4 regions of the Paenibacillus sp. FSL R5-0636 genome follow, and region 3 is predicted to be linked to each of the others. Evidence: riboswitches for the same ligand, from Rfam matches in the RefSeq annotation. Region 3 holds a riboswitch; each other region holds the start of a gene.
The links. Region 3 has a riboswitch for cyclic di-GMP ahead of MKX34_RS03230 (transglutaminase-like domain-containing protein). Riboswitches for the same ligand answer to the same signal wherever they lie in the genome.

Region 1 (4,462 bases), 1.7 Mb from region 3:
CTTTTTATCAGCTAATTTATCAATAAGATAAAAGGTATCGGTGATTTTAATTCCAGGCTCTTCATATTCTTCTGGAGAAAAACGATAACCGACAATAAAATCCTTAACCTTTGAATTGTCAACGACAGCAATAACCGCATCCACTAATTGGTTAATGAAATTAAATCTTTTCTCTAAGCTTCCGCCCCATTGATCATCACGACGGTTGGAGTGTGGAGAGAAGAACTGTTGGACTAAATATGTGTTTGCTCCATGAATTTCTACCCCGTCAAATCCAGCTTGAATAGCACGTTGAGTCGCTTTTTTAAAATCCTCAATTACACCGAAAATTTCATCTTCTGTTAATGCTCTTGGAATTTCTGCATTCGGACGTTCGGCAGCAATGGCGCTGGAGGAAACTGGTTGTACGCCACGTAGTATTTTTGAATCTGTCATTCTTCCTGCATGGAATAGTTGTAAAATAGCTTTTGTTCCATTTCGTTTAATAGTAGATGCTAATCGGCTAAGGCTAGGAATAAATTGATCGGAGGAAACACTAAGTTCACCTTCCCATCCTTTTCCACCCTCTTGTACATTTGCTGCCGCAGTGATGACCGCACCTACTTCGCCCGTTCTTAGTGAATAGTATTTCAATTCATCTTGTGTTACTACACCGTCATAAAAGCTCATTCGCGTGGTCATTGGAGCCATAACCACTCGATTTTTTAATGTCAGTCCTCTGCGAAAAGTTAATGCTGTGTCTAGTGCTATCATCTTTTTCCCAACTTTCATTAAATTATATTAAACAAAATATTATATACATGCGCATACATATAAATTACAGCAATGATTTATTCTTGTCAACTAATAAAGAACTGCTGTTGAATACAACAAAAAGCGCTGTTCAGCGGAACAGCGCTTTTTGCTCGATATGAATCGTCCTTATTATTCTAGTTCGGCCGGTTTTACAATGGCTGTACCTTTATTATTCTTGGAATATTTAGCTTCGATTTTCGTGGTGTATGTATCTTTGGCTCCGTCACTTACCAGCACATAACTCAGATCGACTGTCAGCTTTTCCGTTTGCCAGGTCTTAGTATTGACGAATAATTTCCACGTTACGCTTTTGGGTTGAACTGTCTCACCATCCCAGAGGTTCTCCTGGTCATAGAGTTTGATTATCCCCTTAGCTGCTGTCGGATCGGTTACCGTGAATTGTAAGACCGTTTGTGCGCCAGCCGTGCTGACTTTCATGGATTTTTTATAACTTTTGACCGAATCAAGCATGGAAACAGGATCGTATTGGCCTTTAGAGTAAAAGGCATCCCATTCCGTTTTCTCCAGTCCAAGCCAATACTGTGCATCAGGATCGATCGGCTCCCCGTCATCGTCGTAACCTTCATCTTCAGATTCATCGATCAGTTCACTTCCGTCTACAAGATAGTAAAACTCCTTGTCATTGGCATATAGACTGTACGATGTTTCTAAAAGACTACTAGCGACAGTGCCTGCTGCGGCAAAATTCGGCAGACGGTTGATATCCAGCTTCAGAGTGTTGGTGTTGCTGATACGCACCCCGCCGCTTTGAATATCCTGTTTTTTGGTCACATCCAGATGGAAATTCTTTATTGCTTTGGAGGCTGCCGTTACTTTGCTGATCATCTGATCCGCGGTTACTACTGTTGAGGTAGCTGCAGACACTACTCCTGGATTAGACATCCATCCGATCGTTCCGGACAGCAATAAAGCACCTACTGCCAAACTAGTACCTATTGTTTTGAAAAAACTGTTCATGTACTTCCCCTTTCGGCCCCTTGCGATAATGTAACGCCGTATAGGTCGAAATAATAAAAGAGCTCAAAATAGACTACATATTCTTAGAGCTATCCTTTATGCTTCATAAGACATCCCTATGGCGGCCTGGCGATCATTTCCTTCTGTCGAAAGGCTTTAGACCCATGGCTTTGTGTCATCATCTTTCGATGATTTTACCTTTAACGCGGACATTCAATTAGTTTTAATAGATTAGGGACGCATGTCCCACCGCTAATTTTATCATGGTTATAATTACCTGTAAACGACTTATCTTCCATTCGAATTCGCTATGATACTCAGAAGAAATACTAAAGTTTTGCATTTTTCCAATTCGTCCAAGTTTTCCAGATATCTGAGGTTCAGCTGAGTTATACTATCAATCCGTTTCGGTATATCACTATGCTATGATAAGTATGTTTTTTAGTTTCTCTATCCATCCAAACATTTTCTTAATATATAACTCTTATAATTATTTTAGTTTTCTTAGAAAGGATGATTTTCATGGTTAATATCCTTGTTGTCGAGGATGATATAAAGCTTAATCAAATTATCTGCACCTATCTTTGCAATAATGGATACGACGCTAAAGGGTGTTTAAACCCACGAGAAGCATATGATTTGATGTATAACAGCCTGTATGACCTTATCATCTCAGACGTTATGATGCCAGAGATTGACGGCTTTGAATTTGCGGAAACGGTTAGGGCTATTAACAAAACGATCCCCCTTCTTTTTGTTACCGCTCGTGATGATATTTCCTCAAAACAAAAAGGGTTTCGCGCTGGAATTGATGATTACATGGTCAAACCGGTCAATATGGACGAACTGGTAATGCGTGTGGGCGCTTTACTTCGACGTGCAAATATTGCCCACGAAAAAAAACTGAGGGTAGGAAGTCTTATGATGGACGCGGATGATATGACAGCAACGGTAAACGATGAGGAAATCCCTGTGACGGTACGGGAATTCAACATACTCTACAAAATGCTTTCCTACCCCAAACATACCTTTTCCCGTGCCCAGCTAATGGACGAGTTCTGGGGCATTGGCAGCGAAACCAGCCTGCGTGCCGTAGATGTATACATCGTCAAACTTCGCGACAAGTTCTCTTGTTGTGTGGACTTCAAGATCATGACAGTGCATGGGCTTGGCTACAAGGCAGTGCTGCAATGAGTAAGAGGCAGGAGCAGCATGCCCGGTTCAAGTCCAAGCGTTTTTCATGGAAAGAGTTTTTGTGGACCTTTATTGTGCTGTCCACGCTAACAGCAGGTCAAGCACTTATATACGACGCCTACATTTCAGTAGAACGCGTTCCAACTCAATACATCTTTGGAATCACTGGATATTGGATCATTGTTGCCTTCATTTTTTGCCTTGTCACCGCACGGCAAAAGTACATCGCCTTTGATAAACCCATGCGTAAACTCAGCGAGGCGGCAAACCAGGTAGCAGAGGGAGATTTTTCAGTCTATCTTGAGCCGCTTCACAGAGCGGATAAAAAGGATTATGTAGACGTGATGTTCGAGGATTTTAATAAGATGGTTGAAGAACTGGGCAGTATTGAAACCCTCAAAAATGATTTTATATCGAATGTATCCCATGAGATTAAAACACCATTATCCGTCATTCATAGTTACGCAATGGCATTGCAAACTGTTGATTTGTCGCCAAAACTTCGAACGGAATATACTGAAACTATCATTTCGGCCTCCCAAAAATTAACGACACTGGTGATCAATATTCTGAAGCTAAACAAATTGGACAATCAGGAGATTAATCACGTTGCAGAGCCCTATGATCTGTGCAGGCAGCTATGCGACTGCGCCCTTACTTTTGAAAATTATTGGGAAGAAAAGAACATCGAATTTGTGGCGGATATAGAGGACCGTGCTATCATTCATGCCGACGAAAGCATGCTAGAGATCGTATGGCTTAATCTCCTCTCCAATGCTTTGAAATTCACACCCCCTGGCGGTAGCATCACCTTATCGCAGACTTCAGATGAAGATACAATTACGGTTATGGTATCAGATACTGGCTGCGGAATGGACGAGGAGACGATGAAACATATTTTCGATAAATTCTATCAAGGCGATACTTCTCACTCCGGGGAGGGTAACGGCCTTGGTCTTGCTCTTTCACTGCGTGTTATTGAACTAGTCGGTGGAACCATATCTGTTAAGAGTGAGCTACGCAAGGGCACGACATTCACAGTCCAATTAAAAGCTGAGAAATAAGTAATTCCCTTAAACCATAATTCATTATCTTGATAAGATCAAAAAAAGCAGTCTGAATTCGCAAAACGAATTCAGACTGCTTTTTTCATTAAACAGAAATACACCTCAATTCCAGTTCATTACGATTCTTCAATTAATATTTTATAAACAATTTGCAAGCAATTCATAAATATATCGACGGTAAAATGATCACATCAGGTGAGGCAGCAATTGTTCGACAAATTAACTTTTTAAAATAAAGGAGAAATTATCATGAGTGAGATCACAAGAAATGAATCTAATTTTATCGGCTATGAGTACAAAGATATTACAGTAAAACGCAAAATGGAGTCGGTATATACAGACGGATATAACAATTTTGGCTGGGCGCTGGAAGGTACTTCAACCTCAGTTCAGAATGTTGGTTCCGTAACCATAAAGTTCAAGCGGGA
Region 2 (4,462 bases), 300 kb from region 3:
CAGTGCCCAGTCGACCTTTTCACCCTCATTCAGTGCATCTTTACGACGTTGTAAAATGCGCTCCAGCTTCGGATAAACCTGGAATCCAGCTGGAACCGTCAACAGTTCACGATTGATCTCCTGCAGGCTGGAGATGGATACCGCTGTAGTGTTTGCCGCTGCGCGGTCCGTTTGTAGAGGAATGAAGGCTTTGGGTTCTTTTTTCTTATGATTGCCTTCCTTCATATTATCGTACGCACGCTGCAATACGCTTTCTGCTTCAGCATTCATCTTTTGTACGTCTTCGGCGGTAAGAACCTTTTCGTTTTTCAGTCTCTCTGCATAAACCTTGTAGACGGTCGGATGATTGCGAACCTTGCCGTAGACAATAGGTTGTGTGGTTTCAGGATCATCCATTTCGTTGTGACCATGACGGCGGTAGCCGATGAGATCAATTACGAAATCTTTTTTGAATTGATGGCGGTATGCGCTAGCTAAACGTACGGCTGCTACGCAGGCCTCTGGGTCATCAGCGTTGACATGGACTATCGGGATTTCATACCCTTTGGCGATGTCACTCGCATAATGCGTAGAACGGGAATCTTCACTTTCAGTCGTAAAACCAATTCGGTTATTAACAATGATATGGATCGTCCCACCATTTTGATAACCTTGAAGTTTGCCGATATTAAGCGTTTCTGCAACAATTCCTTCACCTGGAAAAGCAGCATCACCATGCATCAGCACCGCCATAGCTTTACTGGTATCAATCTTCGGCAATCCTGCAGTGCTCCGGTCTTCTTGTGCGGCACGAGTGAAACCTTCCACGACAGGATTGACGAATTCCAAGTGACTTGGGTTATTCGCTAGTGTTATTCTTGTGCGTACGGTTTCTCCTTCACGGACAGCACGGTCTGCACCGAGATGGTATTTCACATCACCTGTCCAGCCATAGTTAATGCCTGTGGAGCCTTCGGAAGGGAAAAGCTCCTTGTTCGGAGAATGATGAAACTCTGAAAATATGATATCATAAGGTTTGCCCAAAATATGTGCAAGAACGTTGAGGCGACCGCGATGCGCCATGCCCATCAAAATATGCTCTGCACCGTCATGTGCAGCAGCGCGTACGATTTCGTCTAACATCGGCACAAGAGCATCATTGCCTTCAAGACTGAAACGCTTCTGACCTACAAAAGTCTTGTGGAGGAAGGTTTCAAATTGCTCTACCTGAATCAGGCGGTTCAGGAGCTCTTTGCGTTCTGTATTATTCAGGGGTGCTGGTGAGCTGGTGGATTCTGCCTGTCTATTTAGCCATTGCAGTTCTTTTTCTTCATGCACATGCCCGAATTCATAGGCGATAGTCTTGGTGTATGCCTGACGCATACGTTGCACGGCATCCCACCCGGTATGCACATCATTCGGCGCATTTTCCCATATAAGCGTGGCAGGTAGTGCAATCAGGTCTTCGCGGGTCAGCCCATAGGTTTCAGGCTCAAGATATTTTGCCATGGGATTCTGATCGCGTACCAGCGGATCAATTTCAGCGGCCATATGGCCATATATACGAATATTGGCGATTAGCTTGGAAGCTCTTACTGCTTTTCTAAGCCATTCGGTGTCTCCCGAGATGCGCGGCTGAGGAGCCGGTTCGCTATCCGGAGTTAGGGGAGGGGGTCCCGAATTTGTAAAAAGCTCGCGATAATTATTTTCTACGGTGGAGGGATCTTTCACAAACTGTTCATATCTTTCTTGAATGTAGCCTAAATTGGGTCCGTAATACTTACTCCAAATGGATTCGTTATAGGGCTCTTTGGCTGCCATGAATACATCCTCCTTAACGGATGAACTCCATACGTGACATTTTGTGTCAACGCTTACTGGAGCTGTGATGATTGCGGTTTCATTTCTCATCTTATTGTGCTACTTTCAGCCACTGTAATCAATTCATTCTTTCGTCCAATACGTTCGCAAAATGGTATAGGTTAGCTTGTTCTAATGAAAAGAAGGGTGTTTCTTCTCATTACCCATTCTAAAGGCCTATTAAAATGATTCTATTATCCTTATTTTTAACTATTAGGTCAGTAAATATTTATTTTGCTAGTACAATTTATTTTATGTAACGGACGAGTATCGTGATAATCGGACAAGATCTTTGAAAAAAAATCTTTTATTTTTCGTTTTTAAAATAGAAAGTAACCAGGAATCGACACACTTTTCCGCTTTCTTTTTGTATAATGTTATTGCAGATAGTAATATTATAGTTTTTTAAGCAGATCCTTTCGTGAAAAGGGTCCAGTAAAAGGTAAACTTGCCGAAAGGCAGGGGCACAAAGTCGCGGGTCTAAGGTAGAGATACTATGACAGCCGGATTGCCTGGGGACGTAAAATCTTAGGGGGAGATTTTTTGGAAAAGTCCAACCAGGGTAGCAACAGAGAACAGCAGTTTATTGATCTGGATCAAGAGTGGGTACATTTATTATTAGCAGCTAAGAAGGCTGGCATTAAGGCAGATGAAATCCGCCAGTTCTTTCATGAGAAAACTGTGCAGATCGTGCAGTAATACATTAGAGGGGTTACATATCGAAAAAGGGCACAGCGGTTCTTCGCTGTGTCCTTTTTCGATATGATTTAGTAGAAGAGAGGATCGTACCAGATTAGTAGGAAGTATTAATCCTTTTGATCGAGCTTCCATTTCTGATAGTCCAGAAATTCTTTGAATTCGCGTTTGCTAATGCCTGAGTCCATAGCTTCCTGCACCAATCGGAACCATTCCGAATCTAAATGTGATTCCTCTGCATCATTTGGTTCTCCATAGAGTAGGGCATGAATGGATACCTGAAGCGCGTCAGCGATCTTTTCGATAAACTGGATGGATGGATTGGATTGGATGTTTCTCTCCACGTTGCTAAGATACGACTTAGCCACATCTGCTCTGTCCGCAAGCTCAGATAGGGAGAAACCCTTGTCTAGGCGGAGCTGCTGGATACGTTGGCCCATATTCTGTGGCACTATGCTGACGCCCCTCCGTAATTTTTGTTATTAGTATAGCAAATATCAATAAATCGGACAAAGTTTATTGTAAAGAGAAGAGCAGCAATCTGCTTATCCGTGGCCGGATTCAGGATCTGCTGCTCTTCGAGTATTTTATTAAATTACTTTATTGATCTTAGTAGTCTTTTTTCGCACCTTGTTTAGCTACGAAATCCCAAGTCAGTGTTAAGCTATCGCCTTGGAAAATATTTTGATCTTGGTTATTTTCCACAAATTCGAATTGGACGGAGAAGCTGTCATTGGTACCGGCTTTAATACCGGATGCTTCGGTAAAGAGTTGATCCCAACCTGTATTTTTTACGAGATCCGGATGCTGACTTTTTAAAGCAGCAAGTGTAGTCTCATAAACTACATTTTCAGGAGAGACGATAGGTACTCCTTTATCATTATTTCTAAGGAATTTAACTTTAATGAACTCGGCTAAATCCAGGTAGTTATCTCCTTTAGCATCCGTGATTTGAGTCGATGTATTCAGAATGATAGATCCGATATCGAGCGAACCATCGTTTTTCAATTTGAAGGATTTAGTTACAGTATCACCTGGTTTCAGGTTAGGAATATTAACGATGACAGAAGGGTCGGAGTTCAGATCGAGTGTACCCGCTGCGAATGTAGCTGTGCTTTGCGCAGTGTCGCTAAAGTATGCGAAGGTTCCTCCGCCGATTAATGATAAACCCAGTGCTGCAGATGCTACGCCAAGACCCAATGTTTTCTTGATACCCATAATAAAATTCCTCCTCAAATTTGTGTTTGAATTTTTTATAAAATTTATATATTGTATCTTCCGGTTCGTAAGCGGAAGTGGACAATCAACTTAGGGCTGTGTTTCTGTTGGGGACGGTGAGGCTGGCAGTAGGGCAGCATTTTTCTTTTCTAATGCAGCTACAGCCTTCCAAGAGGTATACAGAGCATAGAGCAGAAGCATCAAGCCAGGCACGATCATGAGGACTACACTTCCAGCTTTGGAAACCGCGAAATTCATAGCGTAACCGACATAGGGTACAGTGACCCCGGTATACTGAGCTACAACATTCGCAGAACTGGTAGGGTTCATGTCGGGTGCGTCGTTGTTATCGCCTTTAGTGCGATAAACAGCTTCACCAGTAGCGTTATTGACGGTCGCTTCTACAATCCGGTGAGTAATGAGCAGATTATCTTCGTTCCTAAAGGTGATGACATCGCCTGGTTTGAAACGATTCATATCCCCTCCGGGTTTTAATGCGACAATTGAGCCTGTCTGAATTCCTGGTTCCATCGATCCTGAGAGTACGGTTTTGATCTCATATCCGAAGAAAGCAGGTTCACCACCGGAGGCCTTGGATAACACTACGGCTGCCACCAGCAGAATAAAGATCACAAGCATTAAGCTCGATAAGGTATTATTGATAATTTTTTTAATTCGCATCTTATTCTCCACCTTTCTCAGGTTGAGG
Region 3 (4,462 bases):
CTACGGATACAGGTGATTTCCGTCTTATTGACCGTAAGGTATGTGATGTCCTGCGGGGACTTAAAGAAAAGAACCGCTATGTCAGAGGTTTGGTGAGCTGGGTTGGCTTCAAGCAGACTATGGTGGAATATGAACGGGAAGAACGTTTTGCCGGAGAAACCAAATATCCGCTGAAGAAAATGATTCGTTTTGCGTTAGATGGCATCACCTCTTTTTCACATAAGCCGCTTAAAATTGCTACGTATATTGGATTCTTTCTTTCATTCTCTAGTTTTCTTTATTTATTTTTCGTCTTGTTCCAAAGGATATTTTTCACCTCCTGGACGGTTCCGGGCTGGGCTTCCATTGTAGGCGTCAATCTGCTCTTTAACGGTATCGTTCTGATGCTGTTGGGTGTGATTGGGGAGTATATCGGACGGATTTATGACGAGTCTAAAGATAGACCGCTATATATTGTTAGTGAGACTAAAGGCTACCAGAACGAAGAACAACTGGACCGCCGGAAGGACCACAATGATGTCAGATAAGAACTTGCGCGCTGCATTCATACAGTTCCTCAAATTTAATGCCGTAGGTTTACTCAATACGCTGATTGATTTTGTGATTTTTACATTGTTGAATTCACTAGGGATGGTATACGCATTGGCGCAGGTGATCTCCTATAGTGCAGGTACGGCGAATAGCTTTATTTTGAATAAAAAAGTAACCTTTCGTGATCGCAACCGGGGTAATAAAGAAGGCTTCGACCGCGTGCAGCTGGTCAAGTTTATCGTGCTGAATCTGGTAGTGCTCGGAATATCACTGCTGCTAATGCATCTGTTGACAGACAAACTAGGTATTCAAGTCTTGATCTCCAAGGTGCTGGTTACCTTTATCACGGTGATCATCAATTTCTTTGGAAGTCGTATATGGGTATTTTAAACATTAATTTCAGGCAGAAGGAGTTGCTATGCTTAAAGGCAAGTAGCTGTTTCTGCTTGATTTGTATATAACCATAGAAACAATATACGGAGGTGAATAACATTGCGTAAATTCTCCTATCTACTCATACTGGCTGGGATACTTATCATGTTATATCCGACAGCTAACGAATGGTACAACGACAGGCAGCAGGAGAAGTTATTAGAAACGGCTGAACTAAGCACTGCCGATAGTACTCCCCAGCCAGATTTGAAGAGCAGGTATGCTGAAGTTACTCAGCTGTTAGCAGAGGAATCGGTTCTGGATGCTCAGGCACAGCCCCAACCCCAAGAGACAGAAAAGCCTGAACCGGAGATTGAGGTCGGTGGCAAAGTAATCGCACTAATTGAAATCGGTAAGATTGATTTGAAGCTGCCTGTATTAGAAGGGGCTACAAAAGCTAATATGAAACATGCTGCAGCCCATATGAAAGAAACGGCACCCCTTGGAGAGATCGGAAATGCTGCAATCGCGGCGCATCGGGCTCGAACTACGGGTCGTTTGTTTAACAGATTGAATGAGGTTGTTGTGGGGGATGTTATCACGGTAAAGACTAGTGATCAGGTGTTTAACTATGAGGTATACGATATTTCTGTTGTAGATCCGAGTGATGTCTCCGTTCTTGACGGGAATGACAAGGATAAGATTCTTACTCTGATTACATGTGATCCGCTAGTGAATCCAACGCATCGGCTGATTGTTCATGCCAAATTAACAAAAGGAGAATAGTGAATGACAAGAAAACACAAATACCGGGAGATATTTATAAAATAATGGGTAATCTAGTAAATTAGGTCTTGTTCACAACTATAAATATGATAGTATTATACTATGAAAGCTAAACACGATAACGGCAAACCTTCCGAAAGGTAGGGACGCAAAGCTAAAGGGCCTTTTCCCGAAAGGATGGCAGCCAGCTACCGAATGAAGAGGCTTTTTTTGTTTGTTTCAAATGGATTCTATCAACTATATCTAGTAAAGCTAGAACAGATAGAGCTTATACGATAACGGCAAACCTATCGAAAGGTAGGGACGCAAAGCTAAAGGGCCTTCCCGAAAGGATGGCAGCCAGCTACCGAAAGGAGTTTTATCCGTGAAAAAGGTTTATTTTATGCTGGTGGCGCTGTTCGTCCTAATGACTTCAGTTCCGGTAAGTACAGCTCAAGCTGCAAGTGCAGATGCCAGCTGGTTGATTACATCCAAAGTGGCTCAAGGTGTTATTGGTATTAACTATGATATTCCGAAAGATAAAAGAATCAAACTCATGATCACCAAAGATAACAGCAGCTATACTTATAACTTGTATGCTTCTGGACAAGCTGAGGACTTCCCTTTGCAACAAGGAAATGGGACTTATAAGGTTTCTGTTCTGGAGAACACAACCGGTAATAAATACAAAGCGTTATATTCCGAAGTAGTAGACGTAACCATGAGTGACTCGAATTCCGTATATTTGGGCTCCGTACAGAATGTGAAATGGAGTTCTTCTGATAAAGCGATTGTCAAAGCTAAACAATTAGTACAAGGCAAAACAACAGACGAAGAGAAAGTTAAAGCGATCTATAACTATGTAGTTGCGAATGTACAATATGACTACTCTCTTGCTAATAGTGTAACTACTGATTATATTCCAAGCATCGATAAGACATTGACTACTAAAAAAGGGATTTGCTATGATTACGCTTCTCTTTTTGCCGCAATGCTGCGGAGTGTAGATGTTCCTGCTAAGTTGGTAATGGGGAATACAAGCTACGTTACGCAATATCATGCATGGAACGAAGTGTTGCTTAATGGGAAGTGGGTTACCATTGATACTACAGTGGATGCAGGACTTGCAAAGAGTGATAAGAAAACCGATTTAATTAAAGCCTCAAGCAAATATACTGCGGCAAAATACTATTAAATTCGTTGCTATAAACATAACTCTATTAAATAAACAACTAGCTTAATTATTAAGCTAGTTGTTTATTTTTATATTAGGGGTTGCTTTTCTATTAATAGTTGGGGTATTATAGGTAAGCGTTGTTAGACAGCGTACAGGCGATACAAACGAGGCTGATAAAAAGCTTCGAAAAATAAAGCTTGCATTTCTGAAAACAACATGATATATTATAAGAGTTGCTGCTGAGGCATTAAACGGCGTCAACGAGAACTTGATCTTTGAAAACTGAACAACGAGTGAGTAGGAAATCACGTAAGTGATATCCAAAATTAGAGAATTAATTTTCGTCAGATGTTTCAAAATGAGCATATCGCTCTTTTCAATACTAATTGGAGAGTTTGATCCTGGCTCAGGACGAACGCTGGCGGCGTGCCTAATACATGCAAAGTCGAGCGGAGTTATTTTGAAAGCTTGCTTTCAAAATAACTTAGCGGCGGACGGGTGAGTAACACGTAGGCAACCTGCCCTTCAGACTGGGATAACTACCGGAAACGGTAGCTAATACCGGATAATTTCTTTTTTCTCCTGAGAGAAGAATGAAAGACGGAGCAATCTGTCACTGAGGGATGGGCCTGCGGCGCATTAGCTAGTTGGTGGGGTAACGGCCCACCAAGGCGACGATGCGTAGCCGACCTGAGAGGGTGAACGGCCACACTGGGACTGAGACACGGCCCAGACTCCTACGGGAGGCAGTAGGGAATCTTCCGCAATGGGCGAAAGCCTGACGGAGCAACGCCGCGTGAGTGATGAAGGTTTTCGGATCGTAAAGCTCTGTTGCCAGGGAAGAACGTCCGGTAGAGTAACTGCTATCGGAGTGACGGTACCTGAGAAGAAAGCCCCGGCTAACTACGTGCCAGCAGCCGCGGTAATACGTAGGGGGCAAGCGTTGTCCGGAATTATTGGGCGTAAAGCGCGCGCAGGCGGCTATTAAGTCTGGTGTTTAAACCTTGGGCTCAACCTGAGGTCGCACTGGAAACTGGGTGGCTTGAGTACAGAAGAGGAAAGTGGAATTCCACGTGTAGCGGTGAAATGCGTAGATATGTGGAGGAACACCAGTGGCGAAGGCGACTTTCTGGGCTGTAACTGACGCTGAGGCGCGAAAGCGTGGGGAGCAAACAGGATTAGATATCCCGGTAGTCCACGCCGTAAACGATGAGTGCTAGGTGTTAGGGGTTTCGATACCCTTGGTGCCGAAGTTAACACAGTAAGCACTCCGCCTGGGGAGTACGGTCGCAAGACTGAAACTCAAAGGAATTGACGGGGACCCGCACAAGCAGTGGAGTATGTGGTGGTTTAATTGAAGCAACGCGAAGAACCTTACCAGGTCTTGACATCCCTCTGAATCTGCTAGAGATAGCAGCGGCCTTCGGGACAGAGGAGACAGGTGGTGCATGGTTGTCGTCAGCTCGTGTCGTGAGATGTTGGGTTAAGTCCCGCAACGAGCGCAACCCTTAACTTTAGTTGCCAGCAGGTAATGCTGGGCACTCTAGGAGTGACTGCCGGTGACAAACCGGAGGAAGGTGGGGATGACGTCAAATCATCATGCCCCTTATGACCTGG
Region 4 (4,462 bases), 3.0 Mb from region 3:
CTCAGAGATTGCTACTCTGCTGCTGTCCGCAGACTCCTCGATTTTAAAAGATCTGGGTATACAAAACGACTTTTCTTCTGCCGTACTCAAGCTGGAGGCTGCTTCGCCATCTAGGACGAATAATCCAGCCAGTTACCTAAGCCAGCGCATCCATATTGATGGTGCCAGCTGGCACCCTTCCGACGAGACCTATCCGTTCCTATCTATCCTGCAGGAAGCTGTTTGGGAAGATCGTAAAGTAAAGATCACTTACCCATGGAATGACGAGACGAAGGAACGTTTTATTGAACCTCTTGGGTTAGTCGCAAAACGTGGAGTTTGGTATGTAGTGGCACGAACCGAGGGTGAAATGCGGACTTTTCGCGTGTCAAGATTAATACAAGCTGAAGCAACTAATGAATCATTTGTCAGACCTGAGACTTTTGATTTAAAAAGCTACTGGGAACAGTCGACTTTAGCTTTTAAAGCAGCTCTGCCAAAATATGTAGTGAAATTAAAGGTGAATGAGTCTATTCTTAAAGAATTACAACGTGAAAGATATGTAACTATAACTTTAGTAGAACCCTCTGCTAATACTGGGTGGATGAACGTAGAGGCCGAGTTTAATACTATAGAATCTGCCTGTCGTATCGTACTCTCTTTTTCTCCTTCAGTTATTGTTTTAGCTCCTACCGAACTAGTAGGGATGGTAAAGTCTGCTATTAAAACAATTTCCACAATATATGAGGAATTTTGACATGAATTCTAAATATCTACTACTTAAAGAAGATTTATGACACTTCTCTATAGACCAATGACCTATAAATCCCCTATAATAACACCATTACATAAAATTTAATAAGGGGGACATTTTACCAATGAGCTGGATGCACAAACTTCCGTTAAAACAAAGAATTGTTGCCGGATGTTACCTCGTTGCCGCACTGTTTGCTATTCCTGTCTTAGTTACGTTAATGATTCTAGGTCAATTTCTCGTAGGAATTATACTAGTAGTTGTTCTTGCAGGTCTGACTTTACCTGTTGCTCGCTTCGTGGAGAGAACGCTTACATCATCTTTTGATGATATTGCTAATGTATCTCACAGTATTTCGAAGGGGGATTTCACTAGCAGAGCGGACGAAAATGGTTCAATGGGTGACGTAAGCCGCTCCTTTAACACAATGATTGATAAGCTCAAGAAGATTCTGACCGATGCATCGCAGATCACCCGTCAAGTAATGGATGCAAGCCGCGGAATCGAAGATAAGAACCAGAACCTGAAAATTGTTATGGCACAAGTAGCCTCTTCTTCTACCGAGCTCGCTCTTGGTGCAAATGAAATATCTACGGATATCGCTGATATGACAGAATCCATTAAAGACATTGAGACCAAAGTATCCAATTATACGAACTCCACCAAAGAAATGAACAGACGTTCAATACATACCTTAGAACTTGTTGAGCAAGGGCGCCAATCCGTAGATACACAGGCTGAAGGCATGCGTAAAAACATAGAGGCTACACAAAAAGTGGCTGATACTATTGAAGCTCTCTCACAAAATGCCCGCGGGATTACGATGATCACCAAGACCATCACAGAGATCGCTGAGCAGACCAACCTGCTGTCACTCAATGCCTCCATCGAAGCTGCTCGTGCCGGAGAGCATGGTCGGGGTTTTGCCGTTGTCGCTCAAGAGGTTCGCAAGCTTGCTGAGGAATCTACGGCTTCCACAAAAGAAGTATTCGGTTTGGTCCGCAGCATTGAGTCAGATATTAAACAAGCCATCGATAATATCGCCATCAATGAAGAGGTTGTGCAGGTTCAGAATGAAATGATCACTCAATCTGCCCATATTTTCGCACAAATTGTACAAAGCGTGCAGTACATTACCGAGCAAATCTCTTCATTCTCTGCGGAGAGTGATCTTATGCTAGAAAGTGCCTTGAAAATTTCCAGTGCAATTGAGAATATCTCAGCAATCACCGAAGAAACCGCTGCAGGCACTGAAGAGGTATCGGCGGCTATGAATGAACAGATTAATGCCCTGCAGTCTGTTGCAGAAGAAACGGAAAAAATGACCCAGGCCGTATTTAATCTGCAAAAAACCATTCATATCTTTAAATTCTAGTTCAAAACTATCAACTGCCACCTAAGCTGAGTCTTAGGTGGCAGTTTTTTTCGCGAGGCAAAACTTCATCTCTTGGACAAGACTTTCGTCAAATTTCGAGTTTTTTTAGCGGATTATGTTGACAAAAATTAATGAGGAATATATTGTAAAGGAAAATTATTCTTATCAACTATAAATTAATATTGGCAAAATCCTCGAAAGAGGATGACGCAAAACCATGGATCTACAGCCTCATTTTTTCGTTTGAGGCCATGATTGCCAGGTTGCAGAGGAACCAGGACGGCTGAACTATTGTTCAGTCTTAGCGGCGCCTTATGCCACCAACCTGTGCTTACTATAGAGCACAGGTTTTTACTTTTTGAGTATATTGATCTATCGTATCTATTCGGTAGATTAATAACTAATATATATCAAAAAACTTGTGAGGTGTTTCTTTTGAAGACAGTCGCAGATTACATGGCGGAAGCACTACGTAACCTAGGAGTCACCCATTCTTTTGGGATCATTGGCAAATCGATTTGTCCAATAGTTCTAAAGATGGTCGATTACGGTATTGAATTTATTCCCGGTAGACATGAAGCAAGCTCCGGATTCGAAGCAGCAGGGTATGCGCTGAAAACGGGTAACCTAGGCGTAGCATTTGGTACTTCTGGTCCTGGTGGAACTAACCTGCTCACAGCAGCAGCTCATGCGAAAGCTAACAACCTACCTGTCCTGTTTATTACTGGCCACCAATCCATTACAGAGCTTGGAATTCCTCAATGTCAGGACTCCACCTCTTTTCTGGCTGATTTAGCTGATATGTTCAGACCTGCCACCTTGTTCAGTAAATTGGTTGAACGTGGGGATCACTTTGGTACTATTTTTAATCATGCGATTTCTGTGGCCCTGGCCAAACGGGGTCCTGTTCATCTTTGTATTCCTTTTGATGTACAAACTGAAGTATTGGAAGAATGCAATATTGTAATCCCTGAAAGAGAGTCTCTAATTAGTCAAGCAAATATCGATAGAGTCATCGATGCTATTCAAGCTGCTAAGAATCCTTTGATTATTGCGGGTAAAGGAATTAACCGCTCCGGAGCACATAAAGAGCTTGTTCAACTCGCAGAAACTTTTAATATTCCTGTAGTAACATCTCCTGGTGGAAAAGGGGCTATAGTCTGGGATCACCCGCTCTATCATGGTCCTATTGGCGTTGGCGGTTCGACCCACGGGGATGATTTATTGAATAAAAGCGATCTGTTTATAGTGCTTGGATCACGTTTAAGTGATATGACCATCTGTAATCTTAAACGGGAGAATCATCCAGCAACTTTAATTCAATTTGATATTGATCCAACCTTTGTCGGAAAAATCCTATTGTCCAAAACGATACCGGTCACTGGGGACCTGCGCGATAATTTGGTGCACTGCCTAAATCATATTGACCCCAGCACAATCACCAAACGTGAGGCTTTGGCCGATGCTGATTATTCAGAAGAGCTTCCAACCCTCAAGAATCTTTCACTGGCTTCAGTAATGAGCACTTTAAGTGATTTGATCCCTTATAATAATTCAATTTTCGTTGATGATGGAAGCCATGGATTCCACGCTGCAAAATGGTACAAGGTTAAGAAACCGGGCAGCTTTGTTTTTGATGCTTATTTTGCTTGCATGGGTAATTCGATCGGCATGGCTATTGGTGCAAAAGTTGCAGCTCCTGAAGAAACTGTCCTCTGCATTACAGGTGATGGTTGTTTCATGATGCTCGGCGCTGAGATTAACACCGCTGTCTGCAAAGATATCCCTGTCATCTTTATCGTGGTCAATAATAAGCAACTAGATATGGCTCTTAAGGGTATGGAGAAAACCACAGGTCGTATCGATGGAACTCTATATGAAGTACCAATGGACGCCGTGAAATTCGCTGAATCTCTAGGTGCTAAAGGCTACAAATGTGAGACTGCGGATGAATTCACAGCTGCAATTAAAGATGCGGTAGCTCTAAACCATGTTGCCGTTATTGAACTACTAACAGACCGTGATGAAGTCCCTCCGACTGCACACCGTACTTTGAACCTAAACTAGGAGGCTAACCATGAAGGAAAATATCAACAGTGGTCTCAACCACTTCACGAATCTATCAGGAGACTATGGCGCAAAAGCACTAGCTCCAATTAAAGACCACTTCCCTGACTTGGCTGAATTTATTATGGGGAATGCCTATGGCGATATTTTTCAACGTAATACTATAGCCCCTGACTGGAAGGAAATTGCAGTCATTTCATCTTTAATTTCAATGGGTCAATTCGAACAGCTGGGTGTTCATTATGTTATGGCCCTTCGTGTTGGAGTCACCGTAGAACAGCTTAAAG

Region 1: linked by a shared signal. The riboswitch ahead of MKX34_RS10665 (DUF6612 family protein) and the one ahead of MKX34_RS03230 (transglutaminase-like domain-containing protein) in region 3 are both predicted to bind cyclic di-GMP.
Region 2: linked by a shared signal. The riboswitch ahead of MKX34_RS01900 (anti-repressor SinI family protein) and the one ahead of MKX34_RS03230 (transglutaminase-like domain-containing protein) in region 3 are both predicted to bind cyclic di-GMP.
Region 4: linked by a shared signal. The riboswitch ahead of MKX34_RS21880 (thiamine pyrophosphate-binding protein) and the one ahead of MKX34_RS03230 (transglutaminase-like domain-containing protein) in region 3 are both predicted to bind cyclic di-GMP.

Annotation. Positions count from the first base shown of each region.
Region 1 covers NZ_CP150232.1:2,422,561-2,427,022, reverse strand. Annotated here, with positions in the region: gene MKX34_RS10670 (NADH-dependent flavin oxidoreductase) at 1-771, opposite strand, end outside; gene MKX34_RS10665 (DUF6612 family protein) at 925-1,773, opposite strand; cyclic di-GMP riboswitch class I at 1,891-1,982, opposite strand; gene MKX34_RS10660 (response regulator transcription factor) at 2,296-2,967, shown strand; gene MKX34_RS10655 (HAMP domain-containing sensor histidine kinase) at 2,964-4,031, shown strand; gene MKX34_RS10650 (hypothetical protein) at 4,284-4,462, shown strand, end outside.
Region 2 covers NZ_CP150232.1:430,334-434,795, forward strand. Annotated here, with positions in the region: gene MKX34_RS01895 (2-oxoglutarate dehydrogenase E1 component) at 1-1,800, opposite strand, end outside; cyclic di-GMP riboswitch class I at 2,271-2,355, shown strand; gene MKX34_RS01900 (anti-repressor SinI family protein) at 2,383-2,538, shown strand; gene MKX34_RS01905 (helix-turn-helix domain-containing protein) at 2,646-2,975, opposite strand; gene MKX34_RS01910 (TasA family protein) at 3,145-3,753, opposite strand; gene MKX34_RS01915 (signal peptidase I) at 3,844-4,434, opposite strand; gene MKX34_RS01920 (hypothetical protein) at 4,436-4,462, opposite strand, start outside.
Region 3 covers NZ_CP150232.1:730,542-735,003, forward strand. Annotated here, with positions in the region: gene MKX34_RS03215 (glycosyltransferase family 2 protein) at 1-527, shown strand, start outside; gene MKX34_RS03220 (GtrA family protein) at 514-921, shown strand; gene MKX34_RS03225 (class D sortase) at 1,024-1,689, shown strand; cyclic di-GMP riboswitch class I at 1,803-1,885, shown strand; cyclic di-GMP riboswitch class I at 1,960-2,040, shown strand; gene MKX34_RS03230 (transglutaminase-like domain-containing protein) at 2,054-2,863, shown strand; rRNA gene MKX34_RS03235 (16S ribosomal RNA) at 3,229-4,462, shown strand, end outside.
Region 4 covers NZ_CP150232.1:4,789,899-4,794,360, forward strand. Annotated here, with positions in the region: gene MKX34_RS21870 (YafY family protein) at 1-736, shown strand, start outside; gene MKX34_RS21875 (HAMP domain-containing methyl-accepting chemotaxis protein) at 858-2,108, shown strand; cyclic di-GMP riboswitch class I at 2,283-2,379, shown strand; gene MKX34_RS21880 (thiamine pyrophosphate-binding protein) at 2,535-4,175, shown strand; gene MKX34_RS21885 (carboxymuconolactone decarboxylase family protein) at 4,186-4,462, shown strand, end outside.